Regions from separate parts of the Ruminiclostridium herbifermentans genome, predicted to be linked through region 2. Evidence: riboswitches for the same ligand, from Rfam matches in the RefSeq annotation. Region 2 holds a riboswitch; the other holds the start of a gene.
The links. Region 2 has a riboswitch for glycine ahead of EHE19_RS14530 (alanine/glycine:cation symporter family protein). Riboswitches for the same ligand answer to the same signal wherever they lie in the genome.
Positions count from the first base shown of each region.

Region 1 (12,269 bases), 2.2 Mb from region 2:
GATCTCTGGTGCAATATTACCAGTGGGTAATGATTATACTTTCTGGGGAAAAGGCGTTAGTCAAGGCCATTCAGATGCTATTAGGAGAGTAGCTGGAGTAAAAAGTGCTATTCAATACACAGTGCCAATAGATGAAGCAATCAGCAGTGTAAGAAGAGGCAGCAATCCTGAATTGACAACAAGACAAAAGCATATAAGAGAGTGCTTTGTTGTTGCTGAAGATGGAGCAGACAAGGCTAAAATAGAAGCTGATATCAAAAATATGCCAAACTATTTTGCAGATTATAATACAATTGTACATTTTATTACTGAAGAAGAGTTAAAGAGGGACCATTCAAAGATGCCTCACGGTGGTTTTGTATTCAGAAGCGGAAAGTCTGGCTTTGAGAATGAGAATAATCACATTGTAGAATTTGCAATTAAACTAGACAGCAATCCTGAATTTACAGGAAATGTTCTTGTAGCATATGCAAGGGCAGCAGTTAGAATGAACAAAGAAGCAAGCTTTGGTGCTAAGACAGTATTCGATGTTCCATTGTCATACTTGTCAGCAAAAAGCCATGCTGAACTGATTAAAGAACTTCTATAGTTTTAATGATGCTACTTAAATAGCTTAAATTAATAGCTTAAATTGTAGATGTCAAACATTATCAACGAGTTATGTCCTCTAAGAGAACGTGAATAGCTTTATTAAAAATAATAGGAACAAATTTTTTGTCATTGCATATAAATGTAATAGAGTTTGTTGAACAAAGTAAAATAGTTCAAGCTCTTTTTGCTTGGCACTATAGATAATCCAGTGCCAGTAACAACAGTTTCTTCATTAATGATGACCATTAAGTGGTCAGAAGTAGGAGGCAATGATGGGAAGTTTGGATAATGTAACTTGGAAGGGAAATAGCCAAAAAATGTTTAATACAATTCTTGATGCTGTTCCTTCAATTTTTAAATCTACTGTTAAGCGTGAAGTAGAAGCATGGCTTAGCAAAAACAACGTAAATGAAATAACTGAAGAATTAGTTCTTCAAGCATTTAAAGAGAAGGCTCCAAAGCCTATGTGGAATAAACTGATTGGTCAGTTAGAAGCCATGAAAACTGAATAATCAAATATTGTGTTTTGTTGATGAGATTGAGTGAAGAATTATTTTGCTTCACTCAATTTTTATTCTAAAAAATAAAGAATAAAAAGTTGACATTTTCTTGACATGAATTGTTAATTTAAATATAATTAATTTATTCTATAACTGAATATTGCGGATGATTGTTGTGGGAGAGATGTTTTATTATTAATAAAACTCACCGAAGGAGTAGCACTCTCAGGTCATAGAGACTACAACAGGACGGACCTCTGGAGAGACCAATGACGGCGCCGAAGGGGCAAGAGCTTTTGAAAGCTTAATCTCTCAGGCAAAAGGACAGAGTTATAAAATGCGGTAGCATTGTTTTTGTGTTGCATAAGCAATGTAAGCTTGCAAGCATTTTTTAATGTGCATTTTGAGAGGTCAAATATTTATTATTTGGCTTTTTGTTATTTTATTACAAAAAATATTTGATTTATGTAGCTGCAATATTTATTGTTAAGCTAAATGCATAAGTGGCTAAGTCCCGCTGTTGTGTTTTTTACAGAGATAACTAACGTTTATTAAATTATTTGATAATATATTGGAGGATATAATAATGGAAAAAGAAAAATTACTTATGACACCGGGACCTACAATGATTCCACCAAGAGTGTTGGAGGTTATGAGAAGACAAATAATTCATCACAGAACAAAGGAATTTGAAGCTATATTTGATGGGTTGGAAGAGGATTTAAAATTTGTATTTCAAACTAAGAATCCTGTATTAGTATTGGCGTCATCAGGAACAGGAGGTATGGAAGCAGCAGTAGTAAATCTTTTCTCACCCGGAGATACAGTATTGGCTATAAGTGTAGGAAACTTTGGAGATAGATTTGCAGACATAGCTAAAACTTTTGGTCTTAATGTTAAGAAGTTAGCAGTTAATTGGGGAGAAGCTGTTAATGTTAATGATGTAAAAAAAATATTGGATGAAGATGTAGACAATGAAATAAAGGCTATTTTAGTTACACATAATGAGACTTCTACAGGTGTTACAAATGATATTGAAGCAATTGGAAAGCTAACTAAAGACACAAAGAGATTGTTGGTAGTTGATGCAATTAGTTCATTAGGTGGACTAGAACTTCAAATGGATAATTGGGGATTGGATGTTGTTGTTACAGGTTCTCAAAAGGCATTGATGGCACCTCCAGGATTAGCTTTTGTAGGATTAAGTGATAAGGCATGGGATGCTGTAGAAAACTCAAAATTACCAAAGTTTTATTGGGACTTCAAAAAGTACAAAAAGGGATTGATGAAGGCAGGAGAAAATCCACCATACACACCAGCTATCACAATTATGATGGCGCAGGCAGAAGCGCTGAAGATGATTAAAGAAGAGGGATTAGAAAATGTTTATGCAAGACATAAAAAGCTTGCATTAGCAACTCAGGCAGGTGTTAAGGCTCTTGGACTGGAATTGCTTCCAAATCAAGATGTTTCTTCATACATAATTACTGCTGTTAAGGCACCTGAGGGTATAGATATTGCAAAAGTAATTAAAACTTTAAATCTGAAGTACGATATTATGATAACTGGAGGACAAAAAGATTTAAAGGGTAAAATTTTCAGAATTGGACATTGCGGATATACAGATGGTCTAGATTTAATTAAGACTTTTGCAGCTTTAGAATATGCTTTAAGTGATGCAGGCTACAAGGTAGAAATGGGTGTTTCAGTAGGAGCAGTGCAGAAGGCTTTACAGTAAGTACTGTGTTAAACAAAGGATGGTTAATTAAAAGGTTTAATTATTAAAGAAATTACTAGGAGGTAATTAAATTATGAAGGTAATAGTAACAGAAAGAATAGCAGATGATGGTATTGAGCACCTTAGAAAAGACGGTCATGAGGTTGATGTTAAGTATGGAATTTCTCATGAAGAATTGCTTGAAATAATAGAAAATTATGATTCAATTATTGTAAGAAGTGTAACAAGAATTAACGAAGAACTTTTGAATAAAGGAACAAAACTAAAGGTTGTAGGTCGTGCGGGTAATGGTGTAGATAATATAGATCTTCCTGCATGTACAAAAAGAGGTATTATTGTAGTTAATACACCAGAGAGCAATAGTATGGCAGCAGCTGAGTTGGCTGTTGGCTTGGCTTATGCTATTTTTAGAAATATTCCTCAGGCTCATTGGGCTGGAAAGGAAAAAAAGGATTTCAGAAGAAATAGGTTCTTAGGAAATGAGTTAGATCAGAAAACAGTAGGTGTTATCGGATTAGGAAGAATAGGTTCGATTGTTGCTACAAAGCTAAAGGGCTCAAATATGAGAGCTATAGCTTACGACCCATATATTACTGATGAAAAATTCAAAAAGCTTGGAGTGGAAAGATGTGAAACTCTTGAGGAATTGCTGAAGCAGGCAGATTTGATTACTATTCACACTCCAAAGACAGCTGAAACTATTAATATGATTAATGAGGAGCAAATAAAGCTTTGTAAAGACGGCGTTAGAATAGTTAATGCAGCTAGAGGAGGACTTGTTAATGAAGATGCCTTATACAATGGTATTAAATCTGGTAAGGTTGCAGCAGCGGCGTTAGACGTACTTAATCCTGAGCCTAATTATGACAAAAAACCTGAAGAACAGGATTACGAAAACAAGCTTTTTGAACTTGACAATGTAATTATCACTCCTCATTTAGGTGCATCTACAGATGAGGCAAATTATAACGTAGGTACTTGTGTTGCTGAGTTGGTAGCAGATGCCTTAAGAGGTGATATGGTAGCAGCTGTAAATATGCCTCCAATGAAGAATAAAGAAGTAGGAGAAATGAAGCCTTATGTTGATTTGGCTGAATTATTAGGAAAAATATATTATCAAGCTGAGAAGGATACTGTTAACAAAATTGAAATAATTTACAGCGGTGAATTAGCAGAGCAAGAGACAAAATTATTGTCATTATCAGCATTAAAAGGTTTCCTTGATGTAGTTGTAAAAGAAAAGGTAAACTATGTTAATGCAGAGTTAATTGCTAAAAACATGGGTATTTCTCTTGTTGAAAGCAAAAGTTCAACACTTGAAAAATATACAAATCTGATTACCATTAGATTTACTACAAAAACTAAAACCCTTGAGGTATCAGGTACTGTATTTGCAAAACAGGAACTAAGAGTAGTTGATTTCTTTGGATATAAGCTAGACTTTGACCCAACTCCTTATGTTTTAGCTATTCAAAATATTGACCAACCAGGTATAATTGGACAGATTGGTACTATATTAGGAGCAAATGATATAAATATTGCAGCAATGCAGTGGAGTAGAAAGCAAGGCGGAGAAAAAGCAGTTGCATTTGTAAGTGTTAACTGCGAAGTAGATGATAAAGTAATTGACATGCTCAAAAATATAAAAGGTGTATTAAAGGTGACTTTATTGAAGTTCTAAAAAATTTAAATATATCTGTTTTTTAAATATAAGATGTATATAGGTGTTTTAAACTTATCGCTGGTTGTTACTAATATGGTTTCAATAATTAGTAATCAAAAATTAGGTTGATAAGTTTGAACACCTTTATTTTTCTATTTTTCTTGAGTAAAGATTAATATAATTTGTTGCAGCTGCTATGGTTCATAGTGTGCTAGGAGTTGATATAAAACAAGAAATAATATTATCAACAGTAACCGCTTAAATAGTACTTCTGTACAACATATATCTATTGCTTGCTCACGAAATTGATACTGAAATAATTGCGGTGTTAGCGTGTGATGATTTAAGTGGAAAAGTATAGCTATATGTAATATACTATTCTATATGATTGTCTAGCATAAAATTACGATGTTACAGGAGGAACTAAATGAAAAAGTATTTATTAACAAGTTTAATTTTGTTTGTTTTAATGATTTGCTTTATCGTTCCTGCATTTGCGGCAAACAACACTATCACAGAGATGCCTAATGTAAAAATTATAATTGATGGACAGGCAGGAACTTATGAAGATATACCTATCAATATGAATAACAGAACTCTTCTACCACTAAGAGGTATTTTGGTGAATCTGGGTGTTAACAATGATAATGAGCATATTGTTTGGAACTCAAAGGAAAAGAGTGTAACTGTTTTAAAAGATTCAGCAAAAATATATCTAAAAATAGGCAGCAATAAAGCTACAGTTAACGGTAAAGAAATTGTTTTAGATGCTAGTCCTGTAGTATATAAAGATAGAACCTATATTCCTGTTAATTTTATTGCACAAAGCCTTGGAATGAAGGTTGTTTGGGATGGAAGTTCTAAATCTGTTCTTATTAGTGAGCAAAATGAATATAACCGGATTAAGGATATTTTGGAAAAAGCTAATGCAGCAATGGACGAAATAAAAACCTGCAATGGAAAGATGGATATTTCTATGGCTACCGAACAGGATGGCATAAGTTTTGATATAGACATGAATATGGACATAGCTATAGATGTATTGAAGAAGAAAGCCTTTATGAACATGAAAATGGATATGTCCATAATAAATATGGATATGGATTTATACTTTACTGATAATACTCTATACATGAAGAATCCTTTATCAGATCAATGGGAAAAGAGTACTATGTCAGAAAAAGATTACAATAAAATATTTGATGAAAAAGCTAATATTGATATATTAGATATTTCTGATACGCTATGTGCAGGATTGAAGGAAGTTAAGAGCAGCAAACCAGATGAGATTCTTTTAAAAGGAAATGTATTTCTGGGGGATTTGCTGAATATGGTGGGTGAGAATCAGGGAACAGATTTATCTAATGCTATATTTGATAATTTTAATGTTGAGATTTCACTAGATAAAAATACATATCTGCTTAATAGCATTAAAATGGTGACAAGTTTTAGTATAGCAGGGGATGAAACTCAAGGTGCAGAAATGACTATAAAATGTCAATATCTAGATTATAACAGCGACATTAATATAGTTGTTCCTGAGGATGTAATAAAGAATGCTGTTGAGAATCCATATTTGGCGGATTCACTGTAATATAATAAAAACAGAATGAAAAAAGGAGTTAACAATTGTTAACTCCTTTTTTGAGGTTATTTTGAATAGAATAAACTTAAATTTAACTTGTTGCACTATCTTTAACCAAGTAAACATTTATCCAATTTGTACTCGCGAACCAATATAAGATAAGGGAAAATTAAAGTACTGGCTTACTGCTGCTCCCGCATAAGTTTGCCTAAATGGGTTACTCCCAAAATATTTGTTTAATCTTAAACCAAGAACTCCATTTACTCCAGTGTAATTACTAGGGATAAGTAGCTTGACTGCAAACCCAGTTTAAATAAATTAGCGCAACCAGATAAACTTCTTATTAGTTTAAAAAAAAAATTAGGTAAAATTGCACAAAAATAACTAACATTTGACGATGTGATTTGGCAAAATATATATAAGACATATAAAGTTTATTTGTTTATAATTAAGTAGTTTACATGTATTAAAAATAGTTAATGCTATTATAGATATTAATAAATTTCGGCAACAAAATATTGATAAGTTTGAACTGCAGAAACTCAATTGCAGCTGAAGCGTGCCGAAATTATTGGCAATAAACTATTGATAGGTTTGAAAACCGATAAATTTTTGGGGGTTGAAAGTTGAGTGATTTATAATAATCTTCAAAGGAATAAATTTAAATTACGATACAAGTTGATAGCAAGAATACAAGCATGCAAGATAGGAAGGAGTACAAGATGTTTAAAATATTGAAGCACTTAAAACCACATATTATTTCTATTATATGTATAATCGGATTTTTGTTAATACAGGCTTTATGTGAACTTTCTCTGCCCGACTACATGTCTGATATTGTTAATGTGGGTATTCAGCAGGGTGGTGTTGAAAATGCTGTTCCAGAAGTTATAAGAAAAAGTGAGTTGGATAAAATTACACTTTTCATAAGTGAAGAAAGCAGAAAACTGGTATATGATAATTATAAATTAATAGAGAAGGATAATTTTTCAGAACAAGATATAGACAATTATTTAAAGATTTATCCTGAAATAAAAAATAATGATGTTTATGTACTAAATACAATTGATGAAGAAACTATTGAAGCTTTGAACTCTATAATCGGCAAGTCAATACTAATGCTTCAGACAATTGAACAAAAAGGTATAGCTTCTATTATTGGACAACAGAATATTGGAAATGCTGTTGAAAATAATACTCCAAGTTCTGAGCGAAAGATTATAAATGATACTCAGCAGAAGTCTGATGAACAAAGCCAGCAGCCACAGCTATCAGATGGGTTAGCAGGGAAAATTGAAAGTTCTGCTAATGTAAACAAGGATGCTGATATATTGGATTATTTATCTAAAATGCCAAAAGAGCAACTATTGGCTATGAAGAAACTAGCTGACGAGAAGCTTGAGCAAATGCCTGAGAGTATGATAATACAGGGTGCAATACCTTATGTGAAAGCCGAGTATTCTGTCCTTGGCAGAGATACTGACTGGCTGCAAACAAATTATATCCTCTATGTTGGATTACTTATGCTGCTGATATCATTTGGAAGCTTAGTTGCCACCGTTTTGGGAAGTTTACTTTCATCAAGGGTAGCAGCAGGACTTAGCAAAAGCCTTAGAAAAAATGTATTTGAAAATGTTGTAAGCTTTTCAAATACAGAATTTGATAAGTTTTCTACATCCTCTCTAATAACAAGAAGCACCAACGACATTCAACAGGTTCAGACATTTATTATAATGCTTCTGCGAATAGTCTTCTATGCTCCTATATTGGGTATTGGCGGTGTAATAAAGGTTATGAATACTGATACACAAATGTCATGGATTATTGGTGTGGGTGTATTAGCTATGATGGCTTTGATAGTTGTATTGTTTGTGGTTGCAATGCCTAAATTCAAAAGTATGCAGAAGCTTGTTGACAGACTAAATCTTGTGACACGTGAGTCTCTTACAGGAATGCTTGTTGTTAGAGCGTTTAGTACTCAGAAATACGAAGAAAATAAGTTTGATAAGGCAAATATAGATTTCACAAAAACAACCCTTTTTGTTAGCAGAGCCATGGCAGCAATGATGCCTGTTATGATGCTTATTATGAATTGTATTACACTTCTGATTGTATGGGTTGGTGCTCATCAGATAGATTTGGGTAACATGCAGGTTGGAAATATGATGGCATTTATGCAGTATGCAATGCAGATAATAGTATCCTTCCTGATGATTTCTGTTATATCAATTATTTTACCTCGTGCTTCGGTATCAATTTCGCGTATAGCAGAGGTGTTAGATACAACTGGAACAATAAAAAATCCAGATACTATAAAAGAATTCCGCAAAGACCTTAAAGGTCATGTGGAATTCAGAAATGTATCCTTTAAATATCCTGGAGCCGATGATTATGTACTTTCAGATGTGAGTTTTACTGCCAAGCCTGGTGAAACCACTGCATTTATCGGAAGTACAGGAAGTGGGAAATCGACACTTATAAATCTGCTGCCTCGTTTTTATGATGTTACTGAAGGGCAAATTTTGGTCAATGGTATAGATATTAGGGAGGTTTCATTGCATGAACTTAGAGAAAAAATTGGTTATGTACCACAAAAGGGTATATTGTTCTCAGGTACTATTGAGAGCAATTTAAAATATGGTAACGAAGCTGCAACAGAAGAAGACTTAAGAAGTTCTTCAGAAATTGCACAAGCCATGGAATTTATTAATGAAAAGGAAGAGGGCTTCAAAACAGAAATATCCCAAGGAGGAACAAATGTTTCTGGAGGACAGAAGCAGCGATTATCAATTGCCCGTGCGCTTGTTAAAAAGCCTGAAATATTTATATTTGACGATAGCTTTTCTGCATTGGACTTCAAGACTGATGCTGCACTTAGAAAAGCCCTAAAGGAGAAAACGGGTGATGCAACTGTTCTTGTAGTTGCTCAAAGAATAAGTACAGTAATGAATGCAAATCAAATCCTAGTGCTGGATGAAGGAAAGGTTGTAGGAATTGGTACCCATAAGGAATTGATGGAGAGTTGTGAGGTATATCAGCAAATTGCTTTATCCCAACTGTCGCAAGAAGAACTGTCTAGTTAAGTATAAAAGCAAAGCGACAGTTTAATGTCGCAAGAAGAACTGTCTAGTTAAGAATAAAGCAAAACGACAGTTTAATGTCTCAGAAGAACTTTCTAGCTAGGAAGGGATATAAGGTTGAGGCGTACCGCCACGAAAGTAATACCAGATTAATGTGCCGAGAGTCGGCGTGGAGGTTAGTATGAGTAAAAATTCTGAAAATAAAATACCTAGAAAAAATAAAAAACAAAGTATGGGTGGACCAATGGGAGGACCTATGGGCGCTCAGGTTGAAAAAGCGAAAAATTTCAAAAAAACAATTAGAAAACTACTTGCTTATATGAAACCATATTTGCCAGCTATTATAGTTGCTTTAGTATTAGCAATTGGCAGTGCTGCTTTTTCAATAGCTGGTCCCAAAATTCTTGGTAATGCAACTACAAAGATTTTTGAAGGTTTGATTGGCAAGGTTAGTGGAGAGAGTACTGGTATAGACTTTGATTATATAGGAGAAAAGTTATTATTTTTGGTAGGATTATATGCCATCAGTTCATTATTTGCATTTATTCAAGGGTACACAATGGCAGGTGTTGCGCAAAAGGTATCCTACAGGTTGAGAAAAGAAATTTCTGAAAAAATTAACCGTTTACCTCTTAAATATTTTGATAAAATGACACATGGTGAAGTTTTATCGAGGGTTACAAATGATGTTGATACAGTTAGTCAAACACTTAATCAAAGCTTGTCACAGATTATTACATCCATAACAATGCTGATAGGAATATTGATAATGATGCTTTCTATTAGTTGGTTGATGACTTTGGCATCAGTATTAATTCTTCCATTATCAGTAGTTTTTATATCATTAATTGTTAAGAAATCTCAGAAATATTTTAAATCTCAGCAGGAGTATCTAGGACATGTAAATGGCCATGTGGAGGAAATATTTAGCGGACATAACATAATGAAAGCTTTTAATGGAGAGAAAAAGGCAGTTGAAACCTTTGACCAGCTAAATAATACCCTTTATACATCTGCATGGAAATCTCAGTTTTTGTCAGGAATGATGATGCCTATAATTTTCTTTGTAGGCAATCTTGGATATGTTATGGTATCAATTCTAGGAGGCTGGCTTGCAATTAAAAAAACTATAGAGGTTGGAGATATTTTGGCATTTGTTCAATATGTAAGGCAGTTTTCACAGCCTCTTGGTCAGGTGGCACAGGTTGCTAATATATTACAGTCAACAGCGGCGGCAGCAGAAAGAGTATTTGAGTTTTTAGAAGAACAAGAGGAAACAGAGGATATAGAGAAGCCTGTTACCATTGATGGAATAAAAGGAGAAGTAGAATTTAAGAATGTTCACTTTGGATATAATCCTGAAAGCATAATAATAAATAATTTTTCAGCTCATATAAAGCCTGGACAAAGAGTAGCAATTGTAGGCCCTACAGGTGCTGGAAAGACAACAATGGTAAAACTTTTAATGCGTTTCTACGAACTGAATAGTGGAGACATCTTTATTGATGGTAATAACATTGTTGATTTCAAGAGAGGCGAACTGCGAGATTTATTTGGTATGGTGCTACAGGATACATGGCTGTTTAATGGAACAATTATGGACAATATTAGGTATGGCAGAATTGATGCTACAGATGAAGAGGTCATAAAGGCTGCAAAGGCTGCTCATGCTCACCATTTCATAAAAACATTACCAGATGGCTATAATATGGTGTTAAATGAAGAGGCAAGTAATGTATCACAAGGTCAAAAGCAGCTTTTAACAATAGCTCGTGCTATTTTGTCAGACCCCAAAATTCTAATTCTTGACGAAGCAACAAGTTCAGTAGACACTCGTACAGAGGTTCTTATTCAGAAGGCCATGGAAAACTTGATGAAAAATAGAACAAGCTTTATAATAGCGCACAGATTATCAACAATAAGAGATGCTGATTTGATATTAGTTATGAAGGATGGGGATATTGTAGAGCAAGGTACGCATGAAGAATTAGTATCAGCTAAGGGTTTCTATGCTTCATTGTACAACAGCCAGTTTGAAACTAATGAGGCTTCATAGAAATATTTATGGTAACCAAACTGCGTTCAATATCTAATTAAAGTTTAATTTATTCTGAAAAGGAGTTATTGGAAATAAAAAATAATATAACAAACAGTAAAATGTTTAATATAATAATTCTTTATTAATATTTAAAAAGCTTATACTTTTGAAAGATTAAATTTCAGAAGGTAAGCTTTTTTTGCATAATCGAAAACCTAGAGCCGATAATAGACATCTGACACTTTAAATAAAATGAAGTTAATGATATAATTAAATTCTAAGGAGGTGTTGAGCATGGACGATAAATTATTTAATTTGATTGAAAAAATGTATTCAGATTTAAAGAATGAAATATCATCAGTAAAAGATAATTTAACGAATGAAATATCATCAGTAAAAGAGAATTTAACGAATGAAATATCATCAGTAAAAGAGAATTTAACGAATGAAATATCATCAGTAAAAGAGAATTTAAAGAATGAAATATCATCAGTAAAAGAGAATTTAACGAATGAAATATCATCAGTAAAAGAGAATTTAACGAATGAAATATCATCAGTAAGAGAAGATTTAACAAATGAAATAAGAACCGTAGGAAACCAAGTTTTGAAACTAGAAAATGATATAAATCCTAAAATAGAAGCTTTATTTGATGGCTATAAGCAGAATACAGAAGCCCTCGAACGAATAGAAAAAGAGGTCTCAAAGCAGGAAGAAATTATAATGCGACGTGTGAAATAAATATATAAAAAATAATAGATATAAATAAATCGATAAAAATTAATAAATTAACACAAGTCCTTGAATCTTTCAAAGTTCTTCATTTTCGGAAGGTAAATAATCATCTCAGCAGTGACCAAATAATTCTTGAATTCCTCAAAAGGCTATATTTTGAGTATATTAAACTACATATTAAACTACATATTAAACTACATATTATAGAATATTTAATTATAATAGTTCTATCAATTTTAATTTTTGTTTTTTTAACGCATCTGCCAAAACCTAATATAAGTTTTGTAAAGTTTCTGATTTATACACAAATTTATGACGAGTATCATTGACATGAAAAGA
Region 1 covers NZ_CP061336.1:1,462,974-1,475,242, forward strand. The annotation lists gene EHE19_RS06350 (diaminopimelate dehydrogenase) at 1-589, shown strand, start outside; gene EHE19_RS06355 (hypothetical protein) at 864-1,103, shown strand; glycine riboswitch at 1,339-1,429, shown strand; gene EHE19_RS06360 (pyridoxal-phosphate-dependent aminotransferase family protein) at 1,678-2,829, shown strand; gene serA (phosphoglycerate dehydrogenase) at 2,903-4,510, shown strand; gene EHE19_RS06370 (copper amine oxidase N-terminal domain-containing protein) at 4,920-6,086, shown strand; gene EHE19_RS06375 (ABC transporter ATP-binding protein) at 6,800-9,160, shown strand; gene EHE19_RS06380 (ABC transporter ATP-binding protein) at 9,339-11,213, shown strand; gene EHE19_RS06385 (hypothetical protein) at 11,490-11,936, shown strand.
Region 1: it holds a riboswitch for glycine, as region 2 does, so the genes downstream of both, EHE19_RS06360 (pyridoxal-phosphate-dependent aminotransferase family protein) here and EHE19_RS14530 (alanine/glycine:cation symporter family protein) in region 2, are expected to answer to the same signal.

Region 2 (12,269 bases):
TTTATTTGTACACACTTATATGTATACAACCTCCCCATACTATAATTGGAGTACTTTTATAAATTACAAAAGGATTTATACTACACTATTGCGATATAATAATGAACTATTTTCAACCATTAACTTTGTTGAATTATATTCTTTAATATTACCTAAATCAAAACATTGTCCTTCTGCAAAGAAATGGCAAAAAACCTCAAAATTCCGATGAATTGCTAAATTAAAAATATCGCTCAAAATTATTTCTTTTTTATCTTGAACTTTACTTAACTCTTCACAATAATACTCATGAATAAGTTCTGTAAACCTCTTACTCCAAATAGCAATATTCCAAGTATTATTAATGTCTATTTCCTTAGGTTTATCATATATTTTTAGAACTCTTTTCGTTTTTAAATCATATTCAACTGGCGCTAAACTCTGTGGATTGTCTGTTGGAAATACCCCTAAAGTTAAATCTGATTTGTTTTCCTTATGTACATCATATAACACTTCGAAGCATTCAAATGGTAATACAATTGTATCTGGCATTCCCATAAAAACAGTTTTATTGCGAATCCAAGGATACGCTTCTTCAAAAGCCACCGGCATACCATATAAATCGGAGTCCATATCTTGGCACGCATAAACAATATTAGTTTTATACTGGCTTCCATTACCATAGAATCTCAGCAGCTCACTCTTGTTTTCATTAATAACAATAACCAGATTACTGACACCCGCTCTTACCATATTTTCAATTGTATATTCACCCAGAACCTTTGGTATCTCTCGCATTTCACCATTACTTTCATATATTCTGCTTCCAACAGTCGTAAGTTCTTTAAAGGCACGAAATGGCTTCATTCTCTTACCTAAACCACCAGATGGAATAATGCCAATAATATCATCATCCATTTTTATCCTCCTTTCCTTACTCATTAACCATTGAGCTATACATACTACAGGTTTTACAGTATTCTCCCGAGTTAAATCGACTATATCTTTTACTCTCAAACAGCTCTTTAAACTCATTAGTCACTAAATTCCCAATTCGGGGTATTCTATTATAATGATCACAGCAAGCTCTAATATTTCCACTTAGAGACACAAAAGGAATCGGCGCTCCCTTATAAAAACAATACTTTTCATAAGGACTTGAATATATTATTTTCTTCTCTTTTGCTTCTTCTTGTATCATATTAAGAATATTTTTAATTTGAACTGAATTTTCTTTAACCCAATCGGTACTATAAGTTGGCAATAACATATTCAGTTTACTGATTCCAAACTTACTGCAAAGACCTACTATATTAATAACATCTTCGATATTTGATTCAGTCATAACGCAGTTAATTTCTTTACTAATCTGAGGGTATTCCATTCCCGTTATTAAATTATCTTGTAATTTATTAAAATCATATTGTGAACACACCCTTCGAATAACTTCTTCATCCGCGCCATCAACAGAAAATGTCACAGATTCTACATTACCACTTTTTAATAACCGTTCATAATTAATTTTGACCGTGCCATTTGTAATTACAGCCACCTTTTTTTGGTATATTGCCAAATATTCAACAACTTCATAAAATTGTGGATAAATAAGTTGTTCGCCCATCCCGCAAAGTGCAAACACTTCAACAAAGGGTAACTTTTGTACTATAGTAGTAAAATCATCCCATTTTATGAAAGTTCCTTTTGATTTTGAACTACTTCTAAAGCAATATTCACAATTTAAATTGCATCGATCAGTAAGTTCCAGCATTATCTCTTTAGGTAATGTGAACATATATCGCCTCCGGATTAATTATCTTCAACTAAATGCATATGAATCTCTCTTCTAACATTAACATTATCCTTTTTTTGCCTTGCAATATAATTTTCAATCATGCTCCCATGAACAGGCACAAATGTTTTCAAGTCTAAAAGTAATGTTCCAGAGTAATAAGAATTTCCTTCCCTAACACCATTGATTTGAGCATCTTCCATTTTTACTTTAGATTTATCACATATGTAATTAAAAACAGCACATTCACGATTCTTATAAAGAGAAACTCCCAAATAGACGGCTTTAAATTTACCATTTTTAAACAATGAATCATCCGAATATAATCCAAGCCCTATCTGTGCTTTTGATGATGAAAGCATCTCTACTTCAACATACTCTCCTATTTTTTCCGTACTTAAATCAATACATGAGAAGTATGTTGCAAAATTCTCAAAAGCTATCATATCATAGAGTTGCATGATATACAGATATACCGATGGCAATTTTGGAAATCTATCAAATGATTTATTGAATTTATCAACTTGATTTGCTACCTTTTCAAACACTTCAGCCTGAGAAATAAACTCGGCCTTCTCTTCAGTATCGGCACTAAGCAGAAAATATGGTATAGAATGTCCGGCCGCAAAACTCCAATTCATTGGACTACGTTCTGATGACTCAAATGTAGCTTTTTCTACATTAAGTCTGGTCAAAACACAAAAACTAGAGATTTGTTCCTCTATTACTCTTTTATATTCTGTACTTAATTTCTGCCACTTTAAAATCTCTCCGTGCGCGTCTAAATACATGTTCTGCATTCTTATTATGTATTTATCCTTAACGTCTGTATCCAAATTTATAGACCTTGGTAAAATTAAGTTATTAAAATATTCTTTAATTCCCAAATTTTCATAATTCATATATTTAACACTCTACTTTCCAAATATTACTTAATGAAGCCTATTTATTATGTCTTTCTTGTTCAATCTCATCAATAATTTGTTGTGGCGTTGTTAATTTAAGAACCTTGCTGATATATTCTTTCTGTTTTTCTTTAAGAACAGTAACTTTGTCTTCATTAAATAAATATTCTTGTAGTTTTTCTAAAACCTCATCATACTTAAATAATTGAACTACTTCATATGTATCTGTATATTCATTATCTGATAACACTGCTTCAAGCAATCGAAACCACCCAAAAAAACCTGCCCTAAAAGGGAATACACACTTTATGTCTTTGGCCATTTTCTGGTACCACTCTGGACGCTTTAAAAGAGTTTTTTGGAGCTTTGCAAAATCAATATTCTTATAATTTTGAAATACAATACATGGAATACTGCCGAAAATCGCTTTTGATAAAGTAACAGACACAACATTTGTAGTAATAAATAAATCAGATGACAATAAACACTCATCAAATTCAGTAGGGTTTAAATAACCGAAATTCATATATGTAACTTTACCACATTGATTTATATCTATATCCCACTTATTGGGACCAACATGAACTAATGTAATTGGAACGTTTAAATCTTTTAAATAATTATGCAAAATAGTTGGCAACCATTTCATAAGCATACCCAGAGATGGCATATCATGAAAATTTATACTTTCCCATGAAGAAGATGAGTACATTATCATTTTATTGCATTCTGAAACGCCTAACTTCTTTCTTACTTCTAACTTACGTTCGATTGATAACTCTAAATCTCTGTCATATAAACTAAAACATTTCACTTTTTGATCTTGGCTAGTTCTATTAATATTTAAAGGACAATTTCTTATAACGTAATCGCAGTCATCAAGCAATGGCGGTAATATTTCGAAATTTCCTCCATAATAGTCTGGTTTACATTTAGTTGACAAATATTCATATTCATCAATTCCAAGAATAGGTATTGCATATTGTTTCAACATTTGCATACTTACACCAGACCACAACCTAGAATATTCAATTGTATATATATCTGAAAGCAATATATAATCTGGTTTATATGAATTAATTAAATTGTCTACAATAGTTTTGTTTATAAATGCTCCATCATTAATGTTTAGTGATATATAATCTTGTCCTCTTTCTTGCAAATAAGAAACAAATTTTGATGGAACTAAAAACTTAACTTGACATTTATTTTTATCCAGCCTACTTCCAAATTCATATCCAATTGTTAACTCTCCAGCAGATATCTCACTTAGTACGATAATTAAGACTTTATTCATAAAATAATCCTTACATTTTAAAATATTTATTCTTCAATTCTAAAACATCATTTGCTGATTCATGTTCGCCAGAGGATCTCAATTTTGTTTCCAAATCATCAAATATAAGAATTAAGAAGTCTGAAATTACAGTAATCGGAGATGCCTCAAGTTTCTTTGCTTCAGCAATATACTCTTTTGCTTTCTCAGATTCTCCAAATGACCAATACAATCCTGAAATTAACAAATAAGGAATAACATAATATGGCCTGAACTCTCCTTTTTTCTGTTGTTCAATCATATCCATTATTTCCTCAATTATTTCATCCTCATCCCTAAAACTATTAGGTAACATTAATTGAATTCTTATTTTATACATTTTTGCTAGCCAGTAATTAGGCTGTTCCTCTATTATCTGTTCAAACATATCAAGAGCATCTTCTACATTTGTTTTGCTTTCCAATACATCACTAGCATTATTAGCAACTAAGTTAAACAAGCCAAACATCAATTTTGAACTATTGTCAGCTCCAGCCTTCTCGGCTTCTTTTCTTAGTGTTTCTCTCAAAGTTTCTATTCTCTCAGTCATTCTTGAAAGTAACGCAACCGTTCTAAATGCTTCGCAGTCGGACTGGCTAATTGGCAAAAATTCACCCACAAGCGTACTCATTATATGTCCTCCTCGTCTGCCTCTTCTGCATTAAGTTCTTCTTCAGCATCAGGTGTATACACTGCAGAATCCGCTGAAAAATACTCTTCAAGATTTTCTGGAGTAAGTTTTTCTAAGTCTTCCCTTCGAAGTGATTTTACTAACAATTGCTGTACTTCAGTTAATTTAAAATTTTTCATTGCCTCGTCCGGATCTTCAATTAATAATGTTTTGAATTCTTGATCCAATACCGCTTTCTCAATAAGTTCCTTAATTTGCGTTTCATCATTACTAAAATTGTTCATAAATTTCGCCTCTTTCATTTTTTATTAATAGTTTCAATTACAAAAATAGACTATTATTTACCAAGCAATTCATATTTTCCTTCATAAAAATATAATCTATATAAATCTAAATAAATGTATTTATGGTTATATGATTTTATATTTCTATAATACACGTACATTATAAAACAAAATAATAAATACACATTGCTTTTCACCCATAATAAAGCAACCCTAACAAAACAAACCCTTTTATTTATTAATTATACATGAATCACCATTATTAATCAATATCTTACATAACATATTATATTTAGAATGTATAATATATTTTTCAAATAAACGTAAGCGTCAAAAATAGTCAAACCTTGACAATCCCTAATGAGCAGAGTCTTTCATGATTCTGGTTTTTTAGATGGAAGCAAAAGTTCGAGTGCAATAATATTATTGTAAACATTCCAATTAGTGTTATTTTTTTGAAAATATACACCTAGTAAACGTAAGGATTTAGACCGTTCTCTTTTGTGGTCTCTATGATACTGAAAATTACAGCACTTGCCTTGGCTCCACGCGGTGTATTTGCAAAAAAAAGTTTTTACTGTCTATCACAAACGGCTTGATTGTTTGCTCTGCACGGTTATTACTGATTTCCAGTCTGCCGTCAAGAAGATAACGCTCTAGAAATCTGCGTTGTTTACTCATATAATGAACTGCCTGACCCAAACTGGTTTTGGGCGCAGGATTTAAAGATTTTAGCCACGCAAAAAAAAACTACTTCTGCATTAATATTTCAATTAATACTCTATGTAAATTATCCTATAAAAAATGAACTACACTTTCTATATATCAGACGTAAAATCTAATATCAGAAAGTGTAGTTCTCATTTAACCGCATACATTAATCTTTCTATTTAACTGCTTGGTTAATTTCATCATATAATTGCTTTATTAATCGCTTAATTTCATTAACTACATCATCTTTATTAACCTTTAAAGATATCTTTTTGTCTCTGCTGCTAATTTCCACTAAGTTTTCCTTCATATTTCTTGGACTTATAACAACTCTTAGCGGAACTCCAAGTAAATCTGCATCTGCGAACATTGCACCAGCGCGCATATCTCTATCATCATATAATACTTCTATGTGTTCACTAAGAAGCTGCTCATATAAAGAATCACTGAATTTTTTTGTTTCTTCATCATCTGCTCTAATACAGCAAATCTGTACTTCCCAAGGAGCAATTGTAATAGGCCAAATAGGTCCATATTCATCATGATGAACTTCACATATTGAAGCAGCTGTTCTTCCTACTCCTATACCATAGCATCCCATAATAGGATACTGACTCTCTCCATTTGCGTCTAGATACTGCATATTCATAGACTTTGTATATTTTGTTCCTAATTGGAATATATTCCCCACTTCAATTCCTCTAGAAATTGTTATTGAATTCTTTCCGCATTTAGGACATATCCCACCATCAATAATTTTAGTAATATCCTTATAATCAACGTCTCCACAATCACGTTTAATATTGAAGCCCTTAACATGCTTATCAACTTTATTTGCACCTGTTACGAGATATTCAATGCCCTTTAGTGAGGAATCAAAGATAACCTCTACATCTGTTGGCAAGCCTATTGGTCCGATAAACCCAGCAACAATTCCGCTTTGCTCTGTAATAACTGCAGCATGCACTTTTTCACCAATTACTTTTGTCAATTTGGCTTCATTTACTTCTAAGTCTCCTCTTAAGAACACAATAACATATTTGTCATCTCTATTTTTCTGATACACTACTGCCTTACACATATTTGTAATAGGTAGATTCACAAAGTTTACTACTTCTTCAATTGTGCTTGCATTAGGTGTATCTATTTCTTCCAAATCACCCATTTGAATATCAGCATTATTTACTATAATGCTCTCTGCAGCTTCCATATTTGCTTTATAATCACATTCTCCGCAAATAGCAATGGAATCTTCACCTGCTGGTGTAAGCAGCATATATTCATGAGAAACACTTCCTCCCATCATTCCAGAATCAGAAGCAACCGCAACCACCTCAGGTATACCGCATCTAGCATATATTCTATTGTACGCTTCATAACATCTTGCATAGTATTCTTCTAAATCTTCCTGTGATGTATGGAAGGAATAAGCATCCTTCATGGTAAACTCACGTACTCGTATAAGTCCAGCTCTAGGCCTTGCTTCATCACGGAATTTCGTTTGAATCTGGTAAATCATAAATGGATACTTTGCATAGCTTTGAGCATATTCACGCACTAAATGAACAGCAGCTTCTTCATGTGTCATACCCAACACCATTTTGCTGTCATTACGATCAGTGAACCTTAATAATTCTTCACCAACGCTTTCATATCTGCCTGACTCTTCCCATAAGCTTCCAGGCAATACTACTGGGAATAAAACTTCTTGCCCATCAATTCTATCCATTTCTTCTCTAATAATATTTTCTATTTTTTTAAGTATTCTTTTTGTAGGTGGGAATAAAGAATATATTCCATTTGCCACATTCTTAATATATCCACCTTTTATCATAAACATATGACTGTCAATAACACAGTCTGATGGACGTTCTTTAAATCTTTCACCAATAAGATTTCTTACTTTCATTTTTTTATCAACATCAATTAAATTACATTATTAATGTAATTATTTTAATGTTTTCTCCTTTCATAAAATATCCATGTCTCTTATTTTACCATACAACTACTTAACCAACCAATAAAAAATCTTTAATTTTTCTAATAACAGCATTTGTAATATTCGTTATCATAGCGTTATTATTACTCATTTCAGTATAAAATTCAGCCTTTTTCATTATTACCTGATAAAGTACCTTCTAAAAGCCCATCTGTTATTTTTGAACTTACCTTGTCAGCTACTGCAGCTTCGTATGCACTTGGATTGCTATCACGTACATTTACTACAAGTACATCATCTAAACTTAATTTTTCAACCATATCACTAAGCTCTTGATTCGCATTAGCATACTTTATGTTAAATTTCTCTATAATATCATCTATTAATGAAAAACTCTTCTTATTGATAGAAACATCTGTTGACAGCTTTTCAAGCGCTATGTCTTCTTCTTTTAATAGGATAGCTGCATTCTCATTTGCATGCTTTATAGAGAAGGCATTAAAAAAACCGTCTCAATAGTTATTATAACCAAAACGGTTTTTTAGTTACTACTAAAGCTTTCTCTCATTCACCTTTTCAAAATATTTTTTAGTCTCTGCTACTACTACACCACTGAGGGCCAGTAGAGCTAAAAGATTAGGAAATGCCATTAATCCATTAAAAATATCTGCAATCTCCCAAACAGCATTGATTGCTAAAAATGGTCCCATAAATATAGCTAATATATAAAGCCAACGGTATACAAGTACGAACTTCATATTTCCGTTAGTTAAATACTCCATGCAACGCTCACTATAATAATTCCATCCTAAGATTGTTGTAAATGCAAAGAAAGCAAGGCTAAGCATAAGTATAAATACACCTAAAGAAGGAGCAAATGGAAAACCAGACTGGAATGCCTTCTGTGTTACAGCTGCACCCTCTAGCCCTATATTCCATGCACCAGTTGTTATAATACATAGACCTGTCATAGTACAGATAATAATTGTATCTATAAAGGTTCCTGTCATGGATACAAGTCCTTGACGAACAGGTTCGTGCGTTTTTGCAGCCGCGGCCGCAATTGGTGCACTACCTAAACCTGATTCATTTGAGAAAATACCACGAGCAATACCTTTTTGCATCGCAACCATCATAGCACCTAAAGCACCGCCGCCTACAGCTCTAAGACCAAATGCACCTTCAAATACCTGTACAAGAGCATTTGGAATTGCTTTGTAATTTACACATATAACAATAATTGCAGCAATAACATAAAATATTGCCATAAATGGTACTACAACTTGAGAAACAGAAGCAATTCTTTTTAGTCCACCAATAATAACAAGTCCAGCACACAAAGTTACTACTACTGCTGTTATTACCACAGTCCAAGAATAGCTTTTACCCAGCAAAGAAACAGTCCATTCATTATTAGCATCAAAGAAATTGCGAACCGAATCAGATATTCCATTAATTTGAGTCATAGTTCCTATACCTAAAAGTCCTGCACATGCTCCAAAAAATGCAAATGCCTTAGCAAGCCACTTCCAATTTTTGCCCATACCATTTTCTATGTAATAGAATGGTCCACCTAAAACATGACCATCTGCATCGATTTTACGATATTTAATTGCTAAAAGACCTTCAGCATATTTAGTAGCCATACCAAAGAAAGCTGCTATCCACATCCAAAAAAGTGCACCTGGTCCACCTGCTACAATTGCCGTTGCAACACCTACAATATTTCCTGTACCAATAGTGGCCGACAGCGCTGTACAAAGTGCTCCAAAGCTTGAAACCTCTCCCTTTCCACCTTCTTCATTTTTAACCATATAGTAAAGTGCTCTAGGAAGATGCCTAACCTGTAATAAGCCCATGCGTATTGTGAATTGGATACCTACTAATAAAACCAATGCTATTAGCGGAATACCCCACACAATCCCATCAAACCATGAAATAAAACTACTAACCTGTTCTAACATTAACATTACCATTCCCTTCTTGATATTTTGAATCAAAAACAAAGCAATTTAACAAGTTACATTGCTCTGAACTAAAAAAAGCCAAAACATAAATGTTCTGACCTCCAAAAGAGAAAGGATTAAGCTATAAGCTCTGTCCTTTTGCCTGAGAGACTGGTAAATAAATAATTATCTACCTTGCACCTTCGGCGCCCAAACGGGACTCTCCAGAGAACGATTCTCTATCATATAATCGGAAAAAGAAAATTTATGTAGAATCGCATACATAATTTATCATAATTAGTGCTATAATGCAAAAGATTTTTATAATTTATTATAATTATTTTAATTTTAATGTTCTATGCCGAACACAGATAAAAATGTCATCATAATATAACGATGGAAACTCACAAATATTAGCATCATAGTATGGAGTAGAAATTGACACTGTCTGATTTAGATTTTTGAAAACTAAAACTTACTAAATTGTTAGAAATGACTATGCCTTACTAAAATATTATCTTTTAAATTCAAACTTTCTAGGATATTTAGCTAGCGCTGCGGACATTAAGCAAAGCAGTACTGTTTTGCAGCTTCAATTGATTTTGCTATATTAAAATCATATTTATTAAGCAATACAAACAGCCTGAATATAATTAGGTAACTGATTAGACACAGTAATATTAATACCGCGTTATTTATCAATAAAAAGTCAGCTTAAATTATTCTGCATACTCTGCAAATACAAAAAGCCAATCCCTCGTTAAAAGCAATCAGCCCTTCAAAAATTTCAGTTCACAGTCTACCTTAGCTATTGACATAGAATAATTTTTTATATAAAGCTAACCTTTTATTATTACAAGATTACAGGACGTATCATTCATAATTTAACCTGCACCACTTGATCCAATTTAAGCGTGTCCGGTGTTACTATACAATCAAATGCTAGAATTTTAACTCCTGCCGCTGCCGCCTCCCTTAGTGCATTACCAAATTGGAGGTGAGTTACATCATTAGGTATAAGATACTTAACAGGCTTAAACTGAATAACAAATATAATATACGCCTCATATCCCTCTTGCACAGCATCAATTAAATGATATAAATGCTTCACTCCTCGTTCTGTTGGTGCATCTGGAAAAGCTGCCACACCGTTATCTTCCAGGGTTACTCCCTTCACTTCAATAAATGCTTTACGTTTTTTTGCTTCAACATAGAAATCCACTCTAGAATTTCCATGCTTCTTCTCAGAATATATCAAGGTAGGATTAGGAAATAGCCCTCCTGCTTCTAGCCACTCCTTCACAACTGTATTAGGCGCCTGAGAATCAAGATTTATAAGTAACTTACCCTTTTCTGCTGCTACTAAATCGTATTTAGTTTTTCTGCTTGCATTGCTGCTTTCTTCTAAATAAACTGTGCACCCCTGCGTAAGCAGTTCTCTGCATCGTCCAGTATTTTTTACATGACAGATTTGAATGGTTCCATCAATTTCAACATAAGCAATGAATCTATTTGGACGCTCAATAAATTTTGCTTTGTGTATGTTTTTATATTTCATCTAATGTAATCTCCTATTAATAACAATCCAGCCCTTACAATAAAATACCGCATATGCTTACTCTATACTTGTGCTGTTTCCATTTAAGCACATCAAACTTTCCAGTCATATCACCTATGACTTCTCTATGCTTGCACGATTTACAAGTTAGCACATCAAACTCTATAGTAATATACCTCATATGCTTTCTCTGGACTTGTGCTGTTTCCAATCATGCACATCAAACTTTCCAGTAATATCACCTATGACTTCTCTATACATGCACGATTTACAAGTTAGCACATCAAACTCTATAGTAAAATACCGCATATGCTTTCTCTATACTTGTTCTGTTTCCAAGCATGCACATCAAACTTTTCGGTAATATCACCCATGACTTCTCTGGACTTGCACGATTTACAAGTTAGCACATCAAACTCTATAGTAATATACCGCATATGCTTTCTCAGAACTTGTGCTGTTTTCATTTAAGCACATCAAACTTTATAGTAATATCCCGCACGTGCTTCACAAAATTTATAATTTAAATACTCTATGTTTTAGCGCACTTTTATAGAGTCTAGAATCAAAACTTGAACAGTTCTTGTCTTTCCATCCTAAAGTTGAGTTAGTTATCCATATTATGAGGCTGAACTATAAACCCTATTTGTCCAGCAAAAAATTTTAATCAAAAAGCTTGCTGCCTTTTATATTAGCCCATAAGCTCCTGTACTAAAATCCTTAAATAGAGCAATATGAGGAGGTGAAAAAGTAAATATTATAACTATAAAAATTAAAAATACCAGACCTATCCACCCCAATATATCAGCCTTTTTTGACCCAAAATATTGTGACTGAAGCATTTTATAGCTAGCCCAGTATGCCACAAGCGTTCCCAAAACAAAAGTTCCAATGTCTGCGACAAGATATTTACTACCTATAATACCCGAATAAGTATAGTATGAAACAATAATTACAAGCATACCTATAATAATTGATAAAACTCTTACGGGAACAAAATTAGCTGTTTTTTTGCCATAAGTAAAATATTCAATAACAAAATAAAAAAGCATTGGTGTAACTAATATCTTTAAATGCTCCCATACACTTTCGTTGATAGGTGCAAGCATTGCAACTATTAGATTATTGCCTGACCATTCATATGCAAAATGCAGAATTGCGCCGGCTACTAAGGTAAACAGGACTCCGACAATATGTTTTTTTATAAAGCTC
Region 2 covers NZ_CP061336.1:3,619,546-3,631,814, forward strand. The annotation lists gene EHE19_RS14475 (radical SAM protein) at 1-38, opposite strand, end outside; gene EHE19_RS14480 (nucleotidyltransferase family protein) at 76-897, opposite strand; gene EHE19_RS14485 (radical SAM protein) at 914-1,771, opposite strand; gene EHE19_RS14490 (hypothetical protein) at 1,786-2,670, opposite strand; gene EHE19_RS14495 (DUF6365 family protein) at 2,711-3,970, opposite strand; gene EHE19_RS14500 (hypothetical protein) at 3,981-4,619, opposite strand; gene EHE19_RS14505 (hypothetical protein) at 4,619-4,903, opposite strand; partial or broken gene EHE19_RS19820 (IS66 family transposase) at 5,376-5,650, opposite strand; gene EHE19_RS14515 (proline--tRNA ligase) at 5,790-7,523, opposite strand; gene EHE19_RS14520 (hypothetical protein) at 7,718-7,873, opposite strand; gene EHE19_RS14530 (alanine/glycine:cation symporter family protein) at 8,105-9,517, opposite strand; glycine riboswitch at 9,641-9,737, opposite strand; gene sfsA (DNA/RNA nuclease SfsA) at 10,377-11,057, opposite strand; gene EHE19_RS19620 (hypothetical protein) at 11,092-11,238, opposite strand; gene EHE19_RS14540 (hypothetical protein) at 11,348-11,524, opposite strand; gene EHE19_RS14545 (DUF6512 family protein) at 11,744-12,269, opposite strand, start outside.